Regions from separate parts of the Thalassolituus sp. genome, predicted to be linked through region 2. Evidence: predicted binding sites of a transcription regulator. Region 2 holds the regulator's gene; the other holds the start of a gene.
What was found. Region 2 encodes sigma-54, which starts transcription at its own class of promoters, with help from an activator protein. Its sites were predicted from a motif close to TGGCACNNNNNTTGCTNT; they were not measured.

Region 1 (4,215 bases), on a different contig from region 2:
CTTAAATTGGTCAGGCCGCTGAGATCAAAGTCCCGCGTGCCTTTGTTCTCAAACATGGAAAGCCGCGCGTGCTCGTCAAAAATATCGGCCGGATGCTCGTACGGAAATTCTTTCTCGAAACCCAGTCGACGCGCAACCTGAGTAATTATCCACCAGTCAGGGCGTGCTTCGCCTGGAGCAGGGAGGAAGCCTCTCTGACGCGATATACGGCGCTCAGAGTTTGTGACAGTACCGTTCTTTTCACCCCAGCTGGCAGCGGGCAGCAGTACATGAGCAGCCGCGGTTGTATCGGTGTTTGCCATGCAATCTGAGACGACAACCAGCTCACAGTGTTTCATGGCTTCTTTAACATCATCAGCATCAGGCATACTGACCAGCGGGTTGGTGGACATAATCCACAGGAACTTTATTTTGCCGCTTTTGACTTCGTTGAACAGATCGACCGCTTTTAAGCCCGGCTTTTCTGCAATACGAGGTGACTGCCAGAAACGACGTACGCGGTCTCTATCGGCGGGGGAGAAGTCCATATGCGCAGCCAGCTGGTTGGCCAGACCTCCGACTTCCCGCCCACCCATTGCATTCGGCTGCCCTGTAATTGAGAACGGGCAGGCACCCGGCTTACCAATACGACCGGTGGCGAGGTGAAGGTTGATAATGCTGTTTGCTTTATCAGTTCCATCGACGCTCTGGTTCACCCCTTGAGAATAAAAGGTCACCGTTTTCGGCGTATCGCGAAACCAGGCGAAGAAGGTTTCCAGGTCCTGCTGGCTGACATCAGTAATATCAGCGAGTGAAGAAAAATCAGCGGCTGCTTGTGATGCGGCATCAAGTGCTGCGCTGATGTTTTCAGAACACTGCTCAATAAAGTGTGTGTCCAGTGCGTTCTGTTGGTGTAAGTAGGTCAGCAGCGCATTAAATAGCGAAGTATCGGAACCCGGCTTTATTGGCAGATGCAGGTCTGCAATGTCACAGGTTGCTGTTTTACGAGGGTCGATCACAACAACCTTCATATCCGGGCGAGCTTTCTTTGCCGCAGCCATACGTTGGAACAGAATAGGGTGGGCCCAGGCGGCATTGCTTCCGGTGATCACCAGAAGGTCAGCCTGTTCCAGGTCTTCGTAGCAGCCCGGTACGGTATCACTGCCAATAGACCGTTTGTAAGAAGCAACAGCCGACGCCATACACAGACGCGAATTGGTATCCATATTCGCACTGCCTATAAAGCCCTTCATCAACTTGTTGGCGACGTAATAATCTTCTGTGAGAAGCTGGCCTGACCCGTAGAACGCAACCGCTTCCGGGCCATGGGTAGAGACTACCTGGCGGATCTTATCGGCGACCAGGTTCAGTGCGGTATCCCAATCAGCTGCCTGGCCATTCATTGTCGGGTGTAGCAAACGGTCGGTTTGATCCAGAGTATCGTGCAGCGCAGATCCCTTAACGCATAGACGCCCGAAATTTGCTGGGTGCGACTTCATTCCAGCGACAGGCGCAATATCCTTCTCGTCGACAGAAATATCCACACCACATCCTACTCCGCAGTATGGACATGTTGTCTGAACCTGTAGCTTTTTATGACTCATAGGGCTATCCACATAGTTGGCTTGCTACTCTCAAGCCTTTTCGTGAGCAAAAAAAAACGCCCGCGGAGTTACCCGCGAGCGCCAATGCTCATAAACACAACACAAAACGACGACACCAACGTTGGTGTCTGGACCGCTGAATCTGGCTCCCTGCCAATGCACAAGGTCTTAGTAATGAGTAAACAAAAAGAGTGCCAACTCTGAGATGCTAGTCATTTATTCATACTCAGACCCGCCTCAACGCCCGTGGCAACTGAGCCTGGTGATATGTGAGCAGAATCGGCCGGCCCGTTTTCAGAAGTTGATTCGGTAAGTCACTGGTGACCTTGTATCTTATTTGCCTTTTTGGGGTGCAATAAAACTGTAATGAGCACTCTTCTGGTGCGAAAAGTGGAGTCTGATCACTTTTTCTCTGTGGTTCTGATACTCCCAGCCCACCGACAGGCAGGCTGAAAACCAGACGCGACGGCCTGCCATTGCATCTGGCGGTTCTGGATACCGCTTTGGCACTCATATTGCTAAAGCCTATTCGATACTGTTTGCTGCAACGGCGTAGCGGGTAAGTAGAGCAACGATGCACTTATTTAAGGAGACAAGAAGAATGTCTGAATAAGAGAGAGTCATCGCCATGAGTAAGAAGCGCATCATAGTTGTTGGTAACGGTATGGTTGGCCACAACTTCCTCGCCACTATGGCCGAATCTGAGAAAGCCTCAGAATTCGAATTAATCACCTTTTCCGAAGAACCTCGCCTTGCGTACGACCGCGTACAGCTGAGCAAATACTTTTCAGGGGCGACCGCCGCTGACCTGGCACTCACCACAGAATCTGAATACGACGATTCCGGTATTACCTATTTAAAGAATGAGAAAGTTGTCGAAATTGACGCCGACAACAAAACCATTACGACCTCAACCGGGCGTATAGAAGGATACGACAAACTGGTGCTGGCAACGGGTTCCTATCCATTTGTTCCACCGATTCCGGGTAAGGATCAGGATCACTGCCTTGTTTATCGTACGATTGAAGATCTTGAAGCAATTTCTGCGTCCGCTGAAGTATCCAAAACGGGTGTTGTTGTTGGTGGCGGTCTGCTTGGCCTTGAGGCAGCAAATGCACTTAAAGAAGCCGGCCTTGATACCCACGTTGTTGAATTTGCTCCGCGCTTAATGGCCGTGCAGCTCGATGAAGGCGGCGGTAATCTGCTGCGACATAAAATCGAATCTCTGGGTGTGTCAGTACACACTGAAAAAAACACCAAAGAAATTGTCGCCGGCGAAGAATGCCGCTATCGCATGAACTTTGCCGACGGCTCACACCTTGAAACAGATATGATTCTGTTCTCTGCAGGTATTCGCCCTCAGGATGAACTTGCGCGACAGTTCGGCATCGACGTCGGCGAACGCGGCGGTATTGTCATTAACGATTATTGTCAGACCTCAGAAGAAGACATCTATGCAATTGGCGAATGTGCGCTCTGGGACAGTAAAATTTTCGGTCTGGTCGCACCGGGCTACCAGATGGCAAAAGTCACAGCGGCTCACATCACAGACACCCTGGTAAATCTGAAAACCCCGGAACTTGCTTTTAAGGGTGCTGATATGAGCACCAAGCTTAAGCTGCTGGGCGTGGATGTCGCATCGATAGGTGATGCGCATGGCCATACGGCGGGTTCTCAGTCGTTTGTATTCAGTGACGACATCGAAGAAGTCTACAAGCGACTTATTGTTTCTGCCGACGGTAAAAAACTGCTTGGCGCCGTGCTGGTGGGTGAAACTGAATCCTACGGTACTTTGCTGCAACTCATGCTTAACGATATGGATATCCCGGGTAATCCAGCTGCACTTATTCTGCCAGCACTGGGTGACGAAGCGCCTGCAGGCCTGGGGGTAACTGCATTACCCGACACGGCTCAGATCTGTTCATGCTACGACGTATCAAAGGGTGACATTGCTGCTGCGGTACAAGGTGGCTGCTGCACCATGGGAGACATTAAAGGTGCGACCAAAGCGACCTCGGGTTGCGGTGGTTGTGCTGCCCTGACCAAGCAGGTAATGGATGCCGAGCTGGAAGCTCTGGGTGTAGAGGTCAATAATGATCTGTGCGAACACTTTGCCTACACCCGTGCTGAGCTGGCAGACATTATTCGAGTGAAAGGCTACGCCAGCTTTAAGGATGTATTGCAGGGGCACGGCAAAGGACACGGTTGTGAGATCTGTAAGCCGACCATTGGTTCTATTCTGGCTTCGTACAAGAACGAGTATGTTCTGAAAGATGATCTGATGCCGCTGCAGGACACCAACGATATTTTCCTCGGCAATATGCAAAAAGACGGTACTTACTCTGTCGTACCGCGCGTACCGGGGGGTGAGATTACCCCTGATAAACTGATTGCCATTGGTGAGATCGCTAAAGAGTTTGATCTCTATACCAAAATTACTGGTGGGCAGCGTATCGATTTATTTGGTGCACAACTCCACGAGTTGCCGAAAATCTGGGAGAAGCTGATTGCCGCTGGCCTTGAAACCGGGCATGCCTACGGTAAAGCACTTCGTACCGTGAAATCCTGTGTAGGAAGCACCTGGTGCCGTTACGGTGTGCTCGATTCTGTCTCCATGGCTGTCGCTCTTGAG
Region 2 (4,215 bases):
GTGTTATGCGCGGCAACGAACAGGCACTGAAATTATCAGGCAACATATTAATCAGGCCGCTCGACAGCAGTGACCCGATGCGCCTTGAAACCTCAAGGCTGACCTATCATATTGATGACAAGATCGCAGAGACTGATGAGCTGGTTACCATGACGGGTGAAAACAGCCGCATGACTGGCACCGGAATGATGTTTGACGCCACACGTCAGCGCCTCGAACTGAAAACAGGAGTCCGTACGACTTATGAACCTGTTCAATAAACTGGCCGTGATGTCGCTGTCAGTGATCGCAAGCTACACAGTCGCATTGCCGGATGACTGGCAGAAAGAAATGACGATCCTGTCAGATTCTGCAGAGATCGACCGCCGCGCAGGTACAGTTGTGTACGAGGGCAATGTCATTCTTACCCAAGGCACGCTGAAAATAGAAGCCGACCGCCTGATGATTCTGCGCAACGGCGACACCCTCGAAAAAGCCGTCGCAGAAGGCGACCGTGCCCGTTACCAACAGCAGATTGAGGTCGGTAAACCGCTCACCACAGCCCTCGGCAACCGCATCGATTACTACACCAGCGAGCGCCGCATCATTATTACTGGCGATGCTGAACTGGAACAGGAAGGCAATATTTTCAGCGGCGAACGCATCACCTACGACATGGCAACAGAGACCGTGCGTGCTGATGGCACCACCGCCGAGTCGTCGACCGACAGCACAGATGAAGACTCCGGCCGGATCAAAGTCGTTATCCAGCCGCCAAAACCTGAGTCCGAATCTGACTCAGAGTCTGACACGACAGAATCTCCGGAAGCAGCGACAGAATGAAAACACTGAAGGCAGAACATCTGGCCAAAAGTTACGGCGGCCGCGAAGTCGTTAAAGACGTATCTATCCGCGTTGAAAGCGGCCAGATCGTTGGTTTATTGGGCCCTAATGGCGCCGGCAAAACGACCTGTTTCTATATGATTGTTAACCTGGTGCAAGCCGATCGTGGTCGCATCATGATCGACGACGAAGACATCAGCCACCTGCCAATGCACGGCCGTGCCCGCAAAGGCATCGGTTACCTGCCGCAGGAAGCGTCGATTTTCCGCAAGCTCAGTGTTGCAGATAACATCATGGCCATTCTTGAGACCCGTAAAGATCTCAATCGCCAGCAGCGAACTGAACAGCTCGAGCAGCTACTGAACGAATTTCATATTCAACACATCCGCGAAAGCGCCGGCATGGCGCTATCCGGCGGTGAGCGTCGTCGTGTCGAAATTGCCAGAGCGCTGGCTGCAGAGCCCTCGTTCATTCTGCTCGACGAACCCTTTGCTGGTGTAGACCCGATCTCAGTCTCGGACATCATGGATATTATCCGTCAGCTCAAGGCGCGGGGCATCGGCGTACTGATTACCGACCACAACGTGCGTGAGACCCTCGCTATTTGCGAAAAGGCTTTTATCGTTGGTGGTGGCCACATTATCGCCGAAGGCACGGCTGAAGATGTGCTTGCCAATGAGCAGGTGCGCGAAGTCTACCTTGGGGACGATTTCCGTCTTTGAAACTCTGACCGATGTCACGTACTGTAGAGTTATCTATTTACTCTGGTAAGCAAAATAGGTTCCATACACAAGGACTTTGCCTATAATGCTAGGTGCATCAAACAAAAAGATGGTTCGATTTTCAGGTCGTAATTACCGAGTTATATGAAGACATCCCTTCAGATTAAGATGGGCCAGCAGCTGACGATGACGCCTCAGCTGCAACAGGCCATCCGCCTCCTCCAGCTTTCAACGCTGGACCTTCAGCAGGAAATTCAGGAAGCGCTGGATTCCAACCCAATGCTGGAAAGCGAAGAGTTTGATGACAACAGCGACTCAGGCAACGAGTCCGACAACGATTCCCGCAGTTCTGATTCCGATAACAACGACAGAGACAGCCGCGAAGACCGTGAGAGCAGCTCTGACAATCAGGATTACGACAATTCCTACGATGACAATTCCTACGACGATCAGAGCGGCCAGGAATCTCTCGATGAGCAATGGTCGAGCGAGAAACTGCCCGATGACCTGCCTGTAGATAGCCAGTGGGAAGATACCTATCAGGTCAGCGCCGGAGTCGCATCAAGCTCCGGGCCGGTAGACGAAGACTTTGACTACGATTCCCGCTACGCCACCAGCGACAATCTGCAGGATCACCTGCTCTGGCAGCTAAACCTGACCCCAATGTCAGATGCTGACCGCGAAGTTGCGACCATGCTGATTGATGGTGTAGACGATGATGGCTACCTTCACACGACAGTTGAAGACGTCATTGAAGCGATGGACCCGTCACTCGAAATCGAAGAAGAAGAAGTGATGGCAGTTCTTCATCGCCTGCAACAATTTGATCCGGCGGGTGTTTTCTGCCGCGACCTCCGCGAATGCCTGCTTCTGCAACTGCATCAACTGCCTCAGGGCACCCCCTGGCTCACCGAAGCGCAGCTGATCATACGTGATCACATTGACCTGCTCGGTAGTCGCGACTATCAGTCACTGATGCGCCGCACAAAATTGAAGGAAGATGACCTCAAGTCAGTCATGCGACTGATCAAAGAGCTTAACCCGAAGCCGGGTGCAGGCATTGCCTCAGAAGAATCCGAGTACGTTATTCCAGACGTCATCGTCCGCCAGATCAGAGACGAGTGGCGTGTTGAGCTGAATCCAGAGATTGCGCCCAAGCTGCGGGTGAATGCCGACTACGCATCACTGATTCGCCGCTCAGACAGCAGTGCTGACAATACCTTCCTCAAAGATCACCTGCAGGAAGCACGCTGGTTTATTAAAAGTCTGCAAAGTCGCAATGACACTCTGCTCAAAGTCGCAACCAAAATTGTTGAATTCCAGATAGACTTCTTTGAAGAAGGTGATGAAGGCATGAAGCCACTTGTGCTCCATGACATCGCCGAAGCCGTAGGTATGCATGAGTCGACGATCTCTCGGGTAACCACCCAGAAATACATGCATACCCCACGTGGGATTTTTGAGCTTAAATACTTTTTCTCCAGCCACGTCAGCACCGACAGCGGCGGAGAGTGTTCATCGACGGCTATCCGGGCGATGATCAAGAAACTGATCGCGGACGAAAACACGCGTAAGCCACTCAGTGACAACAAGATAGCAACGATGCTCGGTGAAAAGGGCATCAAAGTGGCACGGCGCACGGTAGCGAAATACCGCGAGGCTATGCTGATACCACCATCGAATGAACGTAAGCAGTTGATTTAGAGTCTGTTATATCAATGTGAACAGATTCTGATTCACCTACCGCCAGCGACACAGGAGACTTGGCATGCAAATCAATATCAGTGGTCATCATGTAGAAGTAACGGAAGCGATGCAGGCGCACGTTGAAGATAAAATGTCGAAGCTTACGCGCCATAGCGACAGCATCACCACAGGTCAGATCACGTTGACCGTCGTTAAAGATCGCCAGACGGCCGAAGGGACGATACACATCACAGGTCACGACCTGCACGCGAAAGCAGAAAACGAAGACATGTACACCGCCATTGATCAGATGGTCGACAAACTGGACCGTCAGGTTCTTAAGCACAAAGAGAAGCAGGTCGCGCGCCAACACGGTCAAGGCTGAAGCATGTCTTTGAGTATTGAGGATATCCTCACACCGGAACGGTCCGTCATTGACGTGACCGTTTCCAGTAAGAAAAAACTGTTAGAACAACTTTCATCTCTGGTTGCTGAAGAAATCGGCGATGCCTCCGCAGACGATATCTACGAACGCCTGTTAGCACGCGAGCGCATGGGAAGCACAGGGATAGGAGAAGGTATTGCCATCCCGCACTGCCGGTTGTTGCAGTGCCAGAAAGCGCTGGGCGTTCTTCTGAGATTAAATACCCCGATAGACTATGATTCTATCGATGGTAATCCGGTCGACCTCGTATTTGCTTTGTTAGTCCCCGAGGAAGCAACCGACGAACACCTTCAGATACTGGCGACACTCGCCAGTAACTTTAATCAGGCGGAATATCGCGAAGCTTTGCGCAACGCGCCAGACGCCAAACGTCTTTTCCAGCGAGCGATCGCAGAGCGGTAGTAATCACGGAGTCGAATATGCGCCTGGTAGTCATCAGCGGAAGATCAGGATCGGGGAAGTCGAGTGCGCTGCACGTGCTCGAAGATCTTGGATTCTATTGCATCGACAACCTGCCCATCGGGCTACTGCCTGCCCTTG

Region 1: the regulator sigma-54 is predicted to act here: its motif matches at 1,763-1,780, upstream of AC5E51_RS05070 (nitrate reductase).

What each region holds. Positions count from the first base shown of each region.
Region 1 is NZ_CFHJLR010000005.1:36,632-40,846, reverse strand. Features, by position in the region: gene AC5E51_RS05070 (nitrate reductase) at 1-1,583, opposite strand, end outside; gene nirB (nitrite reductase large subunit NirB) at 2,212-4,215, shown strand, end outside.
Region 2 is NZ_CFHJLR010000015.1:36,291-40,505, forward strand. Features, by position in the region: gene lptC (LPS export ABC transporter periplasmic protein LptC) at 1-260, shown strand, start outside; gene lptA (lipopolysaccharide transport periplasmic protein LptA) at 244-822, shown strand; gene lptB (LPS export ABC transporter ATP-binding protein) at 819-1,544, shown strand; gene AC5E51_RS11610 (RNA polymerase factor sigma-54) at 1,689-3,248, shown strand; gene hpf (ribosome hibernation-promoting factor, HPF/YfiA family) at 3,313-3,615, shown strand; gene ptsN (PTS IIA-like nitrogen regulatory protein PtsN) at 3,619-4,077, shown strand; gene rapZ (RNase adapter RapZ) at 4,095-4,215, shown strand, end outside.